One region of the Bacillus carboniphilus genome, then DNA from elsewhere that is predicted to be linked to it. Evidence: riboswitches for the same ligand, from Rfam matches in the RefSeq annotation. Region 1 holds a riboswitch; the other holds the start of a gene.
What was found. A riboswitch is a leader RNA that binds a small molecule or an ion and turns the genes downstream of it on or off. The one in region 1 is predicted to bind S-adenosylmethionine.
Positions count from the first base shown of each region.

Region 2: linked by a shared signal. The riboswitch ahead of metK (methionine adenosyltransferase) and the one ahead of LC087_RS10430 (methionine ABC transporter ATP-binding protein) in region 1 are both predicted to bind S-adenosylmethionine.

Region 1 covers NZ_CP129013.1:2,024,345-2,033,562, reverse strand. The annotation lists partial or broken gene LC087_RS10435 (O-acetylhomoserine aminocarboxypropyltransferase/cysteine synthase family protein) at 1-1,217, shown strand, start outside; SAM riboswitch class I at 1,315-1,429, shown strand; gene LC087_RS10430 (methionine ABC transporter ATP-binding protein) at 1,531-2,538, shown strand; partial or broken gene LC087_RS10425 (methionine ABC transporter permease) at 2,532-3,193, shown strand; partial or broken gene LC087_RS10420 (MetQ/NlpA family ABC transporter substrate-binding protein) at 3,212-4,025, shown strand; gene LC087_RS10415 (methylenetetrahydrofolate reductase) at 4,120-5,025, shown strand; partial or broken gene metH (methionine synthase) at 5,022-8,408, shown strand; gene LC087_RS10405 (carboxymuconolactone decarboxylase family protein) at 8,474-8,842, shown strand; gene sufC (Fe-S cluster assembly ATPase SufC) at 9,136-9,218, shown strand, end outside.
Region 2 covers NZ_CP129013.1:1,836,490-1,845,707, forward strand. The annotation lists gene LC087_RS09345 (glycosyltransferase family 4 protein) at 1-770, shown strand, start outside; gene asnB (asparagine synthase (glutamine-hydrolyzing)) at 1,686-3,563, opposite strand; gene metK (methionine adenosyltransferase) at 3,806-5,005, opposite strand; SAM riboswitch class I at 5,204-5,308, opposite strand; gene pckA (phosphoenolpyruvate carboxykinase (ATP)) at 5,779-7,365, shown strand; gene LC087_RS09365 (DUF2584 domain-containing protein) at 7,895-8,137, opposite strand; gene LC087_RS09370 (ABC transporter substrate-binding protein) at 8,244-9,218, shown strand, end outside.

The sequences.
Region 1 (9,218 bases):
ATTTATCAATCCACTGCATATTTATTTAAAGACACAAAACATGCTGCCAACTTATTTGCTTTGAAAGAGCCTGGTTATATTTACACTCGAATTCATAATCCTACAGTCACGGTACTTGAAGAGCGAATTTCCGCTCTTGAAGGAGGAATTGGTAGTTTAGCAGTTGCCAGCGGGATGGCGCCATTACTTTATCGATCTTAAACATAGCAGAAGCAGGGGATGAAATTGTTTCAGCCTCAACCTTATATGGAGGAACATACAATTTATTTGCGGTAACCTTACCTAAGTACGGAATTAAAGTGACGTTTGTTGATCCGACTGACCCAGAAAACTTTAGGCAAGCTATAACTTCGAAAACGAAAGCGATTTTTGCAGAAACCATTGGCAATCCTAGCTTAGTTGTCCTCGATATTGAAGCTGTTGCTGAAGTTGCTCATGAAGCAGGAATTCCATTAATTATTGATAATACTTTTGCTACTCCTTATTTATGTAGGCCGATTGAACATGGGGCTGATATTGTCATTCATTCTGCAACGAAATGGTTACTAGGAAATGGGACTACATTAGGAGGAATTATTGTTGATGGTGGGAATTTTGATTGGAATTCAGAAAAGTTTCCAAGCCTTATTCAACCTGATGAAAGCTATAATGGGATTGTTTATGCTAGGGACGTCCCTAAAGCAGCTTTCATAACAAAAGCGCGAGTACAGCTTCTAAGAGATCTTGGACCTGCTTTAAGTCCATACCATGCTTTTCAATTTAGTTTAGGTCTAGAGACACTACATGTGAGAATAAAGGAACATATCCGAAATACACGCTTGTTAGTGAAGTATTTACTAAAACACCCACAAGTAACTTGGGTGACTTATCCTGAATTAGATGAACATCCGACAAAAGAATTAGCCACTAAATATTTACCTAAAGGTGCCGGTTCTGTTATTGTCTTTGGGATTGAAGGCGGAAGAGCAGCAGGAGAGCAATTTATTAACTCAGTTCACCTATGGTCACATGTGGCAAATGTTGGAGATGCAAAGAGCTTAATTATTCATCCTACAAGTACAACTCATCAACAATTGAGTGATGAAGGATTGACCGATTCAGGAGTGACTGAAGATTTGATTCGATTATCTGTGGGCATCGAGCACATTGATGACCTTATAAAGGATCTAGATCAAGCCTTTAAAAAGGTTTTAGAATATGCATCGAGTGTGAAATAGGAGTAACGTAAAGAATTTTTTGTTGACACTATTTTTGACCCGTGATAGAATTCTCTCATGTTAAATAAGTACGTTAAAATTGAATAAAAGTTATTTTCTCTTATTTAGAGAGGTGGAGGGAAGTGCCCTATGAAGCCCGGCAACCGTCAATGAAATATTGAAATGGTGCCAAATCACGCAATGCGAATTATACTCGCTTTGAAAGATGAGGGAAAGGTTTTTAATACGTAATTTAAAATGCCTTTCTGCTTATATGCGGAAAGGCATTTTGTTTTATTTAACAGTCATTTTCAACATGAGGGAAGGTGAAGCAATGATCACGCTAACAAACATTAGTAAAGAATATGGAAGTGGTGCTATAAAAGCATTAGATGATATTAATTTAAAAATCAATAAAGGTGAAATATATGGAATAGTAGGTTACAGTGGGGCGGGAAAAAGTACGTTAATTCGCTTGTTAAATGGGTTGGAAACACCTACTGAAGGTGAAGTTCACATTGGTCAACTAAATCTTAGCAAGTTAAATGAAAAAGAATTAAGAAAACAAAGAAAAGAAATAGGAATGGTCTTTCAGCATTTTAATCTTTTGTGGTCTAGAACTGTGAAAGAGAACATTTCTTTTTCTCTAGAAATTGCAGGAGTACCTAAAAAGGAAAGGCTTCAAAGAGTGGAAGAATTGGTTCAATTAGTTGGATTGGAGGGGCGAGAAAATGCTTATCCGTCTCAACTTAGTGGAGGTCAAAAGCAAAGAGTGGGTATTGCTAGAGCATTAGCCAATCATCCTCAAGTACTATTGTGTGATGAAGCCACTTCTGCCTTAGATCCACAGACAACAGATTCGATATTACAACTGTTAGTAGATATTAATCAATCATTAGGATTAACGATTGTGTTAATAACTCATGAAATGCATGTCATCAAAAAAATTTGTCATAAAGTTGCGGTTATGGAGAATGGCAACGTGGTTGAAGAGGGAGATGTTTTAAAAGTTTTTAAAGATCCCATTCAACCAATAACGAAAAAATTTGTAAAGCAAATCTCTGGAGGTTCAGAATCACTCGCAGAATTGCAAGCTTTATATAAAAAGGGTTTTTTACTGCAACTTACCTTTACAGGCGCTTCCGTTAGTCAGCCGATACTAGCTGTAGTTATTGAAAAATTGAAGGTTGACATGAATGTTTTACAAGCAAACATTTCTTATACACAAAAAGGCGCTTTTGGAACGATGATCGTTCATATAGATGGGACAATTGAAGAGGTAGTAGAAACGCAACAACTGTTGAATGATGAACAGGTTAAAGTAGAGGTGCACGCATGTTGAAGTTTGAAAATGTAAATTGGGATAAAGTGCTTGAAGCTACTTTAGAAACCATTTATATGACCGCAATCTCTGTTGTATTTACCTGTATGTTTGGCTTTATTCTTGGAGTGTTACTCTTCTTAACTTCAAAGGATAACTTGTGGGAGAACAAAAGTGTAAATGCAATCATTGCAGGAGTAGTTAATACGTCTCGTTCAATTCCTTTTATCATCCTAATTATTTTACTTTTACCTTTTACAAAAGTGATTGTAGGTTCCATGTTAGGAGCGAATGCTGCCTTGCCAGCACTCATTATTGGTTCCGCTCCTTTTTTTGGACGAATGGTAGAGACATCGCTTCGAGAAATTGACAAAGGTGTAATTGAAGCAGCCAAATCAATGGGCACTCATTCATTTAAAATTATTTATAAAGTGTTAATTCCAGAATCATTACCACTCTTGTGTCAAGTTTAACTGTTACGGCTATTGCGCTCGTCGGTTATACTGCAATGGCAGGTGTGGTTGGGGCTGGAGGATTAGGCAACTTAGCTTATTTGGAGGGGTTTCAAAGAAATAGAGGGGATGTCACAATCGTTGCAACATTAATAATCTTATTGATCGTTTTTATCATTCAATTTATAGGTGACTATACATCAAACAAATTAGATAAAAGATAACATAGAGGAGGAAAAAATATGAAGAAATTATTGTTTTCACTAACGTTAGGAGCTTTATTCTTATTTATAACTGGGTGTGGAACATCGGCTGATTCAGAGAATGTAATTAAAGTAGGTGCCTCTCCCGTGCCACATGTGGAAATTTTAGAAGAAGCGAAAAACTTGCTTGAGGAAAAAGGGTATGAGTTGGAAATTGTTGAGTTTACCGATTATGTGCTTCCTAATAAAAGCTTAAATGAAGGGGAGATTGATGCAAATTATTTTCAACATACCCCTTATTTAGAGCTTCAAAAAGAAGAACATGAATATGACTTTGTTAGTGTAGGAGCCGTCCACATTGAGCCAATTGGCGTTTATTCGAAACGTTATTCTTCTTTAGAAGAGCTGCCTGAAGGAGCCTCTATTTTGATGAGTAATTCGGTTTCAGATCATGGTCGCATCCTATCTTTATTAGAAGAAAAAGGGCTTATTTCATTGAAAGATGAAGTCGAGAAATCGGCAAGCTACAGTAGATGATATTGCGGAAAATCCTAAAAAATTTTCTTTTCAAACTGATGTAGAACCAGCTCTGTTAACGAAGGCATATGAAAACGATGAAGCAGATGCAATTCTAATCAATGGAAATCTTGCGTTAGATGGTGGGTTAAATCCAGCAGTGGATGCGATTGAGCTAGAATCTGGTGTGGATAATCCTTATGCGAACCTTATTGTTGTAAGGTCAGAAGATAAGGAGAAAGAGAAAATTAAAGTTCTTGTTGAGGTTTTACAATCAGAAGAAATTCAAACGTTCATTGAAGAGGAATACCAGGGAACCGTTTTACCAGCTAATTAATAAAGTGAAAATGGCAAGTGAGGGTGATGAAAAGCGCTTTCACTTGCATAGTGTTAGTTTAAATATCTGAATATTAAAAAAAGGAGAGGGAGATGTGGAAAAGGAATCTTGCTATATAGAATCAGCGGGAGATCGAACGACTGTCATTGTGGAATTAGATCCTCCGAAGGAACCGAACCTAAGCGAGTATTTAAGAGGGGTTAAAGAACTCGAAAAAGCAGGAGCTGATACGATAACAATAGCAGACAATTCCATGTCTTATTCACGAATTTGTAATACAGTAGTTGCCTCCATCATAAAATCGGAGACGAGCTTTAATCCTCTTGTTCATATCGCTTGTAGAGATCGAAACCTTATTGGTCAACAGTCGAGATTCCTCGGCCTTCACATATTAGGTCTTGATAAGGTAATGATTGTTACAGGTGATCCTCCAAGATCAGGCGATCTGCCTCAGTCAAAAGCGGTGTTTGAAACAAACTCTATTAACCTAATGAATAAAGTGAAAGGATTAAATGATGGCCAATTTTTTTCGGGTGATCAGATGAAAAGCAAAACGGTTTTTAAAATAGGGGGAGCTATTAATCAGGGAAAGTATGGTTCACCTTCACTGGAGAGAATAGATCTAAAAATAAAGGCAGGTTGTCGTTTCTTCTTAACACAGCCTTTTTATTCTAAAGAGATGATAACGAGGTTTGCAGAATCGATTGAAACTTATGTAAAGGACACTGTTATATTTATAGGCATTATGCCACTTGTTTCCTTTAAAAATGCTCAGTTTCTTGATCAATATGTTTCGGGGGTTAATATCCCTTCAGATATTTTAAGTACCATGGCGAAATATAAGGGTGATGATGCTAAAAAAGCAGGGATCGAAATTGCGATTAACTTAGCAGAATATGCAAGACGGTTCTTTAAAGGACTTTATTTAATCACACCTTTTATGAAATATGATATCACCGCTGAAATTTGTAGTCATATGAAAAAAGAGGTGCTTTTATGAAGGATAGACTCTCGTCACAAATAAAAAGCAAAACACTATTGTTAGATGGTGCAATGGGAACGTTGTTACAACAAGCGAACCTTAATTCAGAAGACTTTGGAGGAGATATTTATGAAGGGTGTAATGAATATTTAAATCTCACTCAACCCCAAATCATTGAATCTATTCACCTACGATATTTAGAGGCAGGGTCAGATATTATTTGTACGAACACATTTGGTTCTACAACAATAGTGTTATCTGAATATGGATTAGAAAATCTTGCCCATCAAATTACTTTAAAAGGAGCACAATTAGCAAAAGGAGCCGTTCAATTATATGAAGAAAAGTATGGAAGGCAAGTATTTGTTGCTGGAGCAATGGGCCCTACGACGAAAGCTCTTTCTGTAACTGGAGGAGTGAGCTTTGATCAACTCGTTTCCAACTATTATGATCAAGCTAATTCCTTATTAATGGGCAAAGTGGACTGTTTATTACTTGAAACCTCCCAAGATACAAGAAATGTAAAGGCAGCAGGGATAGGAATTAATCAAGTGTTTGCTGACCGAAACGAAAGAGTGCCTATTTTCATCTCTGCAACAATTGAACCGATGGGAACCATGTTAGCCGGTCAAGCAATCGATTCGTTCTATACATCGATTGAGCACTTAAACCCAACAGCTGTCGGAATGAACTGCGCAACTGGTCCCGATTTTATGAAGGATCATATAAGAACGTTATCTTCGATCTCTAATACTCGCATATTATGTTATCCTAACGCTGGATTACCTGATGAAAACGGAACCTATCATGAAACACCCCTATCATTATCAAAGAAGTTAGAGGAATTTGTTAAGAATGGTTGGGTCGATATAATAGGAGGTTGTTGTGGCACAACACCTGAACATATTAAATCATTGAGGGAAATGTTAAATAAATACCCCATTCAAACACAAAAGCGAGTTCTTCATTTGCATTCTGTATCTGGAATTGAACGATTGCACTACGACCCTAAAGAGACACCGATATTTGTTGGAGAGAGGACAAATGTCATCGGATCTAGGAAGTTTAAAAAGTTAATTGTAGATGGTGAATATGAAAAGGCCTTGCGGAAATTGCTCGTTCTCAAGTGAAAAAAGGGGCTCATGTGATTGATATATGCTTAGCTAACCCAGATAGAGAAGAAGAAAAAGATATGGAAGAATTCCTTAAAATTGCAACCAAACTTCTTAAAGTTCCTTTGGTAATTGATTCTACTGATGAAAAAGTGATTGAGTTAGCATTGAAATATACTCAAGGAAAATCCATTATTAATTCGATAAATTTAGAAGATGGAACTGAAAGGTTTGAAAAGGTTATTCCTTTAGCTAAGAAATACGGGGCAGCTTTAGTGGTTGGTTTAATTGATGAAAAAGGGATGGCCATTTCAACAGAAAGAAAAATAGAAATTGCTTCGAGGTCTTATCATATTTTAATCGAACAGTATGAAGTTCACCCTTCGGATATCATCTTTGACCCTTTAGTTTTCCCAATTGCAACTGGTGATGCAAACTATAAAGGATCGCCAAATGCGACGATTGAAGCGATTATTGAAATTAAAAAGATATTTCCTCAATGCTTGACCATACTAGGAATTTCGAATATTTCTTTTGGCTTACCTCCACTAGGAAGAGAGGTGCTCAATTCTGTATTTCTTTATGAATGTACGAAAGCAGGATTAGACTATGCCATTGTAAATACTGAAAAGCTAGTCAGATATGCTTCGATTCCGGAGTCAGAAATCACGTTATCTGAAAATTTATTGTTTCGAACTTTAGAACAAGATGTATCTGAGTTTGTTAATCTATTTAGAGAAAGAGTTCCAGAAAAGAAATCACGTCTATTAACAGACCCAAAGGACAGATTAGCCCAATGTATTGTGGAAGGAACGAAGGAGGGACTCCTAGAAGATTTGGATCTTGTTAGGAAAGAAATGCCGCCTCTTGATATAATAAATGGGCCGTTAATGAAAGGAATGCAAAAAGTTGGTGAGTTGTTTAATGATAATAAATTGATTGTTGCTGAAGTGTTGCAGTCTGCAGAAGTAATGAAAACCTCTGTTTATTATCTGGAGAAGTGGATGGATAAAACAGAAGTAGCTAATAAAGGAAAAGTGTTATTAGCGACAGTAAAAGGGGATGTTCATGATATTGGAAAAAATCTAGTGGATATCATTATGTCGAACAACGGTTATCAAGTAATCAATTTAGGCATCAAGATTCCTTCAGATCGTTTAATTGAGGCTTATAAAAAAGAAGAACCGAATGTGATTGGATTATCAGGGTTGTTAGTGAAATCAGCTCAACAAATGGTGCTAACCGTTCAAGATTTAAAGTCCGCAGGAATCGATATTCCTATATTAGTAGGCGGAGCCGCGCTATCTAAAAAATTTACAACTGAAAAGATAGCACCACAATATGGGGGAAGCGTTCTTTATGCAAAAGATGCCATGAGTGGATTACGTCTATTACAAAACATTGAAAATGAAAATCAACTTGAACGACAAAGTCCAGTGATACAAACAAGCAAGCAAAAAAACCAACTTGTTCCTCCTGCCTTGGTCGTTAATCCTACCATTTCTCATCATCATAAAATTTCTTTACCTAACTGTTTTTCTCCTAAATTATATAAAGATTATCCAATTGATCAGGTTATCTCTTATATTAATTGGAAAATGTTATTAGGTAAACATTTAGGGGGTGAAGCCAACGACTTCACAATTAAAAAAACAAGAATTGAAATCATCTATACTTGAAATGATTGAAGAGATAAGACAGACAAATAAATTGATGACACTTAATGCAAAATATCAATTTTTTCACGCTTATTCATTTAAAAATCAAGTCGTGCTGTACGATAAAGTCAAAAATGAAACCATTCAAACATTTCAATTTCCAAGACAAACAAAAAATAAATACCTATCTATAGATTATGTAAGACCTAAACAGTATAACGACTTAGATTGTATTGCTTTAATGGTGGTAACCGCTGGAGAAGGTGTAAGTGAAAGGTCACGAGAGTATAAAGAGAATGGCGAATATTTAAAATCACACCTCATTCAAGCCTTGGCGTTAGAAGTAGCAGAGGCATTAGCAGAGTTCATTCATAAAAACATTAGAGAAGAGTTCGGATATTTTGACGAGGGATTGTCAATAAAGGATATATTAAAAGCACAATACAAAACATGCCGATATTCTTTCGGATATCCAGCTTGTCCTAACCTTGAAGATCAAGAGGCACTTTTTGATGTTCTTCAGCCACAAGATATTGGTGTGACACTAACAGAGGGCTATATGATGGAACCAGAGGCGTCTGTTTCTGCCTTTGTCGTTTCTCATCCCGAGGCTCAATATTTTATGGTGTAACTTGAATACAAAAGGAGAGTTTAAGCATACTATGGGTGACTAATGTTAAGAATGGAGTGTCCATTATGGATCATTATCAACCAAGTACTTCAACAGAAGCTGCTTTGCATGATTACAAAACAGGATTAGGTATTTTTTCGAAAAAGATGCCCGAACTTGCTAGACACTATAATCAGTTTACAGAAGAATGTTTCAAAGAAGGCTCTCTTTCTCAAAAAGAGAAGCAATTGATTGCCTTAGGAATTAGTATTGCTACTCAAGATGAATACTGTATGATATATCATACAAAAGGTTGCGTCGATCAAGGTGCAACAGAAGAAGAAATATTGGAGGTTGCAGGTGTTTCAGCAGCGTTTGGTGGTGGAGCAGCTATGAGCCAATCAGTTACGTTGTTACAAGAATCTATAAAGGAATTAAACAAATATAAACAATAACGCTAAGGGCTATACCTATTAAGGGTATAGTCCTTCACTATTTGTGTACATAAATTGGGTTAATATACGAGTTTCTTCTATTATATATAATAAATTGTTATGATAATATAGCCGATTTCGTTTTATGATTGTTATAGACATCTTGTTTAACAATTTATTTATAAGGGAATCATTTGTAAATATGAAGATGGATTCAATATGTTGTAATGTAATTTAATTTGTTATAAGATAAGAATGAGAATAAAATGAGAATTATTAAATTGATGAATATATGATTGATGGAGGGTATTGACATGGCAGGTTCTACTTTAGTTATTAAGGATTTACATGTTTCTGTAGAAGGAAAAGAAATCTTAAAAGGTGTTAACCTTGAAAT
Region 2 (9,218 bases), 190 kb from region 1:
AGTATTACGACTTACAAATTTTCTCTAAAATTTTATGGAAGTATATGCACTGGTTCCATCAACCTCTTGAAAAAATTTTTGTTCCTTCTCTATCTACGAAAGAACTCCTCCTAAGTCAAGATTTTCAAAACATTCACATTTGGTCTCGAGGCGTAAATACACATTCTTTTCACCCTTCAAAAAATAAAAAACAGCAGTTGAAAGACCGCTATCACATTAAACAACCTTATTTACTTACGTATGTAGGTCGACTAGCGCCAGAAAAAGATATCAAGACTTTATTATCAATTATGAAAAAACTTTCCTCTAGAAGCGATGTTCATTGGCTCATAGTTGGTGACGGACCATCAAAATCCTTTCTACAGGAACGTTCTCCAAGTAATGTAACCTTTACAGGGTATCTTTCAGGTGAAGAATTAGCTATGGCGTATGCTAGCTCAGATACTTTTGTCTTTCCTTCTTCAACTGAAACCTTTGGAAATGTTGTATTAGAATCGTTAGCATCTGGTACTGCAGTTGTGACTGCAAATGCTGGAGGGGTGAAAAGCATTATTCAAAATAGAAAAACAGGAGTATTATGTGAACCAAAAGAGACTGAGGATTTTACAAATGCTATTAATATGTTATTAGATCACCCTTCTTTAAGGAAACAAATGGAAAAAGAGGCTCGTAACTATGCTTTGACCCAAGAATGGGAGCAAATATTAGATAACTTAATTGATGAATATTTCGAAGTGATTAATCAGAAAAAAATAATCAAATATGCATAAGAAAAGCGCAAGCGCCCGTTTAGCGACGCAGGTGCTTATAGACCCCCGCATGAGATAAAGGAAACACGAATAGCCGCAGGCTTCGATGTTGACTTATCGTAGAGAGGAGGGCGAAGCAACACCAGTCGCTGGGCGCTGGAGCTAGACAAAAATAAAAGCACCATCCGAATAAGGACAGATTTTTTATACTTTCTTACTCTGTAAGAAAAGCGCAAGCGCCCGTTTAGCAACGAAGGGGCTTGAGTACTCCGTATGAGATAAAGGAAACACGAATAGCCGGAAAGCGGAGGATCTACTAACTACTGCCACGTCTTGTGGCAAACGTAGATCCACCTCCCTCCTGGAGGCGTCTCCGTTGACTTATCATAAGGAGGAGGGCGAGGGATAATGAACGTCAACTAAGTTCAGCCACATCCTGTGACTAACGTTGACGCTAGCACATCGTGTACGTCGGAGTTGCTGGGCGCTGGAGCTAGACAACGATGAAAGCACCATCCGAATAAGGACAGATTTTTATACTTTCTTACTCTGTAAGAAAGGCGCAAACACCCGTCTAGCGACGCAGGTGCTGATAGACCCCCGCATGAGATAAAGGAAACACGAAAAGCCGGAAAGCGGAGGATCTACTAACTACTGCCACGTCGCGCGAGCAAACGTAGATCCACCTCCCTCCTGGAGGCGTCTCCGTTGACTTATCGTAGAGACATTGGAACATCAACTAAAGACGCCCACGTCCTGTGGGCAACGTTGACGCTATCACTTCCTGTGAACGTTTCTGGGCAATGGAGCTAGACAAGAATTAAGGACCTATTTATATACTCCCTTACTCTGAAAGAAAGGCGTAGGTACAACTTTAGCCCCACCTCCATAGCTAAAGGAATGGAGGTGGGGCTATTTTTTATGACTTTCAAGAATTTAAACAAATAACTTTTTTTCATCGATTTTACTATCTTGTTCAACAGCCATTTGCAGCCATAAACAGAAGCAAAGAACGGTCCATAATTTTCGACTATGATCTTTCTTTTCCATACGATGCTCCTCAAGTAAAGATAAAATATAATCTTTATCCATGAAAAAGCCAATTGGCGATTCTGTTATGACTTCTTTTGCCCAATGATACCTTGTCCCTTTTAGCCACACACGAATCGGTACTGGAAATCCAAGCTTTCTCCTATTGACCACGTGTTCAGGAATAATATCAGCAAAAGCCTTTCTTAATATTTGCTTGGTCCCTACTTTCGATACTTTCTCTTCCACTGCCAATTTTGAGGCTACCTTCCAAACTTCAATGTCTAAAAACGGTACGCGAAGCTCTAAGGAATGAGCCATTGACATTTTATCAGCTTTAACTAGAATATCACCTCTAAGCCAAGTCATCATATCAATGTATTGCATTTTTGATATATCATCTAAATGCTTCACATTATGATAAAGAGGATTCGTGACATCTGTAAATGAACTTGAAAGAGTATGACTAAAAAGGGATTGCTTCTCTTTATCATTCGCAAATATTTTTGCGTTACCGATGTAACGTTCTTCTAATTGAGTATTCGCTCTTTGCAAGAAACTTTTTCCTTTCATTCCTTCGGGAAGAACAGTTGCTATTTGGAGAAGGGCCTTCTTCAATCCGTTAGGAATATTTTTGAAAGGGGCTATACTAAGAGGCTCTTGATAAATATTATAACCACCAAAGAGTTCATCTGCTCCTTCACCTGATAAAACTACCTTTACATGTTTACTAGCTTCTTTAGCAACAAAATAAAGGGGGATAGCAGCTGGATCTGCAACAATATCATCTAGATGCCAAATAATTTTCGGTAATGCTTCGAAAAATTCTTCTTCACTGATCGTATATGGAAAATGATCCACTTTTAATGTTTGAGCAGTTTTTATTGCAACATCCATTTCACTGTAACCAGTATCAGCGAAATCTACACTGAATGTTTTTATAGAAGGTGCTAGTTTACTTGCTATAGTAGCAACTATAGTTGAATCAATTCCACCCGATAAGAAGGAGCCAACTGGAACATCACTTCGCATATGATAAGAAACTGATTCTTCTACAGTTTCTCTTACTTCCTTTATTAATCGATCTCTTTCTACAGACTTTGGGTGGAAATTTGGATGAAAATATTCTACAACCTGCAAAGACTCATTTGGGCGCCATGTAAAGTAACTTCCTGGAGAAATTTTGGATATTTCTTTTACAATTGTGTTTGGTTCGGGTACGTACTGAAAAGATGTATAGTGTTCCAGAGATTGTTCATTTATGCTTGAATTTTTTAAGAAAGGCATTAACCCTTTTGATTCAGAAGCAAAAGCAATCCCTTGTACCGTTTCAATCATGTATAAAGGTTTAATCCCAAAATAGTCCCTTGCTCCAAATAATTCATTTCGCTCTGTATCCCAAATAAGAAAAGCAAACATCCCTCTTAATTCATGTACCACTTTTTCTTTCATTACTGAATAAAGGGCCACAATCACCTCTGTATCACTATTAGTATTTAATGTAACTCCTAGATCCTCTAGTTTCTTTTGCAACTGTTTATGATTATATATTTCCCCATTAAAAACAATCCAATAGCGACCATCTCCAAAGGTAAGAGGCTGTTTTCCTCCAGCTAAATCAACAATACTTAATCTTCTAAAAGCTAACGAAATATAATCATTATGATAATAGCCTTCATCATCAGGGCCTCGATGTATAATTTTACGACTTGCCTGTTCAATGTGCTCAATACGTTGTTCTTTATATTTTTTACTATGATCAAAAACACCTATAAACCCACACATTAACTTTTTCCTCCTTATCAAATTGTATCTATAATTATTCCAAAGATGGCTATAGTTTTAGTCAATAACCCATTAATTATATAAGAAAAAAAGAGCAACTTTAAAGTATCAAAAAAAAAACATATTTTATTAAATTATTCCCAAAATGCATTACTATATGGGGTTATAGCGAATAAATTTTTTCAAAAAAAGTGACTTCTGTTAAAAATAGAAGTCACTTTTACATAAATTTCACTCTTTATTTAGTTTTGTGCTTGTGCTTTTAATTGACTTGCTTTATCAGTTCGTTCCCAAGGAAGATCAATATCTGTTCGCCCAAAATGTCCATAAGCAGCAGTCTGTTTATAAATAGGTCTTCTCAAATCTAACATTTTGATAATCCCAGCTGGACGCAAATCAAAGTTTTCTCTGACAATATCCACTAGAATATTTTCAGGTACAATTCCTGTTCCGAATGTATTAATAGAAATTGAAACAGGCTGGGCAACACCAATGGCATAGGCTAGTTGAACCTCACATTTATCTGCTAACTGTGCTGCGACTATATTTTTAGCAACATATCTTGCTGCATATGCAGCAGAACGGTCTACTTTCGTAGCATCCTTTCCTGAAAATGCGCCTCCACCGTGGCGAGCATATCCACCATACGTATCAACAATAATTTTTCGGCCTGTTAGTCCTGCGTCTCCTTGAGGTCCACCAATAACAAAACGGCCAGTTGGATTAATAAAATATTTCGTGTCCTCATCGATTAGCTCTTTTGGAACAACTGGATCAATGACATATTCCTTTAGGTTTCTTTGGATTTGTTCTAATGAAACTTCTGGATGATGTTGAGTAGAAATCACAATGGTATCAATACGAACAGGTTTATCATTTTCATCATATTCAACAGTAACCTGTGTTTTTCCATCTGGACGCAAATAAGGGAGAATCTCTTCTTTCCTAGTTTCTGTTAAACGTCTAGCAAGCTTATGAGCTAAGGAAATAGGAAGAGGCATATATTCTTTTGTTTCATTACATGCATAGCCAAACATTAACCCTTGGTCACCAGCACCAATTGCCTCAATTTCCTCATCACTCATTTGACCTTCTCGTGCTTCTAATGCTTGGTCTACACCCATTGCGATATCAGCAGATTGTTCATCGATCGACGTTAAAACGGCACATGTCTCAGAATCAAATCCATATTTTGCTCTTGTATATCCAATTCCTTTAACTGTTTCACGAACAATTTTAGGGATATCCACATATGTATTTGTCGTAATTTCACCGGATACCAGTACTAAACCTGTTGTTACAGATGTTTCACAGGCTACTCGAGCATTTGGGTCATTCTTTAAGATTGCATCTAAAATTGAATCAGATATTTGATCACAAATTTTATCAGGGTGTCCCTCTGTTACTGATTCAGATGTAAATAAGCGTCGTAAGTTTGTCATCAATACTCCTCCTTAAGTTATATATAATCATGACGGATGATTCTTCTCTTATATAAACAGAACTCTAAAGGAACAATACTATTATTCCCTTTCATTCAACAGGTATTTCCCTAAATTGCAAGCAAAAACATCACAGAAATAAAAAAACCTTTCCATCATAATAATGAGGAAAGGGGGTGTTTACATCGTTTCCTTTCACTCTTATCGATCAAGGAATGTCCTTGCATCAGGTTAGCACCTTTTCACTACGTGAAGGTTGCTGGGTTTCATTGGGGCTGTCCCTCCACCTGCTCAGGATAAGAGAATATCCGTTTAAACATCTTAAATCACAAATGCCCTTTATGTCAAACTATACGTGTCTCAACTAATGAAATGTAAGGGTCATTACTTAACAAAGAAGGCAGTCGATTAACTCCATGACCTACTTTTCTCTTCAATAATACTTCATACAGTAACTAGACCATACTTCACCCACGCCTTCAAGTCACCCTTTAGAACTCATAATTTAACTCGACTTAAAGTTTTATTGTTATACAACAAATATATTGCCAATCAAACCATAAACCGATTTAAACATCCCACTAATAAATATCCGACAAAGCTAAAAAATAGGTTTCACTCTTCTTTTTACTGACACAAACTAAAGCTACATATAATTAAAGGTACTTTATCCATTTAAACTTGGAAATTTTTCTTTAATTAGTATAGACTATTCATTTAAATGTGTTATACTATTTATAATCATTCAACTACTATAAAAAGGATGGTATACCATGAATAAAGTAGATATTCGCTCTGAACTGAATCATTTGGTCAATAATCCAAATACTTATCATAATTTACCGGTCTCTCGTCTTGTTGAACTCGTTTTAGAAAGAAATGAAGGAATATTGACTTCCACAGGTGCAATCCGTGCAACCACTGGAAAATATACAGGTCGATCACCTAAAGATAAATTTATTGTAGAAGAAGAAAGTGTAAAGAATAAAATAGATTGGGGATCAGTTAATCAACCGATCTCTGAAGAGATTTTTGAAAAACTTTATACAAAAGTGATCGACTATTTAAAGGCAAAGAATGAACTTTTTTTGTTTAAAGGGTTTGCAGGAGCAGATTCAAAATACAGATTACCCATTCAAACTATTAATGAATTTGCATGGCATAATTTATTTGCCCATCAATTGTTCATTCGAGCAACAGATGAGGAATTAGTTGACCATAAAAACCCATTTACAATTATATCTGCACCTACTTTCAAAGCAGATCCAATTAAAGATGGTACTCATTCAGAAGCGTTTATTATGGTTTCTTTTGAAAAACGCATTATTCTAATTGGGGGAACTGAATATGCGGGTGAAATGAAAAAATCGATCTTCTCAATTATGAACTACTTACTACCTGAACAAGGTGTCTTATCTATGCATTGCTCTGCAAATGTAGGTCTAGAAGGGGACGTCGCTTTATTCTTCGGACTATCAGGAACGGGAAAAACAACATTGTCTGCCGATCCAAATCGCCGTCTAATCGGTGATGATGAACACGGTTGGTCTAACTCAGGTATCTTTAACATTGAAGGTGGTTGCTATGCAAAATGCATCAAACTTTCTCATGAAAAAGAACCACAAATTTTTGATGCCATTCGTTTTGGTTCAGTCTTAGAAAATGTCGTGATTGACGATAAAATGAGAGAGGCGGATTATGATCGAAGTGACTATACGGAGAATACTCGTGCTGCCTATCCTCTTGAAGCAATGGATAACATTGTGTTACCTAGCGTAGCAGGACACCCATCAACCATTATCTTTTTAACTGCTGATGCAACAGGAGTCTTACCTCCTATTAGTAAGCTTACTAAAGAGCAGGCCATGTATCACTTTTTAAGTGGTTACACAAGTAAATTAGCAGGTACAGAAAGAGGAATCACCTCTCCTGAAGCTACATTTTCTACTTGTTTTGGTTCTCCTTTCTTACCTTTACCCGCAACCGTATATGCTGAAATGCTTGGTAAAAAGATTGACGAATCTGGAGCAAAAGTGTTTTTAGTTAATACTGGATGGACTGGCGGCGCTTACGGTAAAGGAAAGAGAATGAAGCTCGAATATACTCGCGCTATGATTCATGCAGCATTAGACGGTGAGTTAGACCATATCGAGACAATAAAGGATGAAATATTCGGACTAGAAATTCCAATGCATGTACCAGGAGTTCCTGATAAGGTATTGTACCCTATACAAACATGGGAAGATCAAGGTGCTTTTAAGAAGTCTGCGGAACAACTTGCTACCTCTTTTAAGGAGAACTTTAAAAAGTTCGATAATGTCGCTGAGGATATTAAAAATTTCGGTGGCCCCGTTTTATAATTGTTTAAAAAAGAGCTAATTATCATTTTTTTGATAAATAGCTCTTTTTATTTTCCGAATGCGTCGCTATACGGGCGCTTCCGACGCACAGGAGGTGCTAGCATCATCGTTGTCCACAGGACGTGGGCGCCTTTAGATGATGTTCCACTTTCATACGATAATTCAACGGAGACGCCTCCAGGAGGGAGGTGGATCTATGTTGCCACAGGACGCGGCTGAACTTAGTAGATCCTCCGCTTTCGGGCTATTCGTGTTTCCTTTATCTCATGCGGCGATGAACAGGAGGTTCTAGCGTCAACGTTAGTTCGCGCGTCGTGACTGTACTTAGTTGACGTACCTTTTCACCTGCGTCGCTATACGGGCGCTTCCGCCTTTCTTTTGTCTAGCTCCTGCGCCCAGCGACTGGTGTTGCTTCGCCCTCCTCCCTACGATAAGTCAACATCGAAGCCTGCGGCTATTCGTGTTTCCTTTATCTCATGCGGGGGGCTATAAGCACCTGCGTCGCTATACGGGCGCTTCCGCCTTTCTTTTAATTGGTGGTATTTAAAGATATGAGTTCATATGTGAGGATTGTCTGTTGTTCTTCTAATTCAAGCTTTGTTATTGTTGCATACCCATTCGGCTCGCTTTCTCTCATTTTACGAACTTCTAACGGTATATTTAAGGGATAAAGTCGGTAACCGTCCTTTTTTAATTGAAAGATATTTTTATTTAAACGAATTTCCTTCCCTTTTGTTACAATCATTGTATTTAGTTCCAATGGCATTCCCATACTACTCCCCCATTTCATGATTTTATAGGCATTTATCACACTTTCCCTCTAACTTACATACAGTAAATAAAAACATATTTCATGAGCATAGAAAGGATAAATCATCATGAAAAAAATTATCTATTCCATTGTATTCGTCTGTCTCTTTAGTTTAACACTAAGTGGCTGTGGACAGTCAAAAACTGAAGAAATTCGTGTAGCAGAGGTAACACATTCTATATTTTATGCCCCCCTATACGTAGCCATAGAGAAAGGTTTTTTTGAAGAAGAACAAATTAATATAGAGCTCACCACAACTTGGGGTGGGGATAAAACCATGACCGCTCTTTTATCTGGAGGATCCGATATTGCCTTAGTCGGGTCTGAAACATCCATTTATGTGTATAATCAAGGTACAGATGATCCAGTGATTAACTTTGCCCAGCTTACACAGACAGATGGTACATTTCTTGTTTCTAGAGACGAAACCGAAAGTTTCTCTTGGAATGATCTAAAAGGAAGTACTTTTCTCGGACAAAGAAAAGGCGGAATGCCTCAAATGGTTGGTGAATTTGTGCTAAAACAAAAGCAAATAAATCCACATCATGATTTAACGTTGATACAAAATGTCGATTTTGCCAATATCGCAAATGCCTTTGCATCTGGTACAGGAGATTATGTTCAATTGTTTGAACCTACTGCGAGCATCTTTGAACAGGAAGGGTTAGGCCAAATTGTCGCCTCCTTCGGAAAAGAATCTGTGCAAATTCCATATACGACTTTTATGAGTAAACAAAGTTATTTGAAAGAGAACGAAGAATCCGTTCAACGCTTTACAAAAGCACTATTTCGTGCACAAACATGGGTAGCTGAACATTCTGCACAAGAAATTGCCAAAGTCATTCAACCACAATTTAAAGATACTTCTTTAGAGATAATAGAAATAGTAATTGAACGATATAAAGAGCAAAACTCTTATTCACTTAATCCGATTCTTGATGAGAAAGAATGGAATAACCTTCAAATTATTATGGATGAAGCAAACGAATTGAGACAATATGTAGACCATGAAACACTAGTAAAAACTTCCATTGCTAATGAG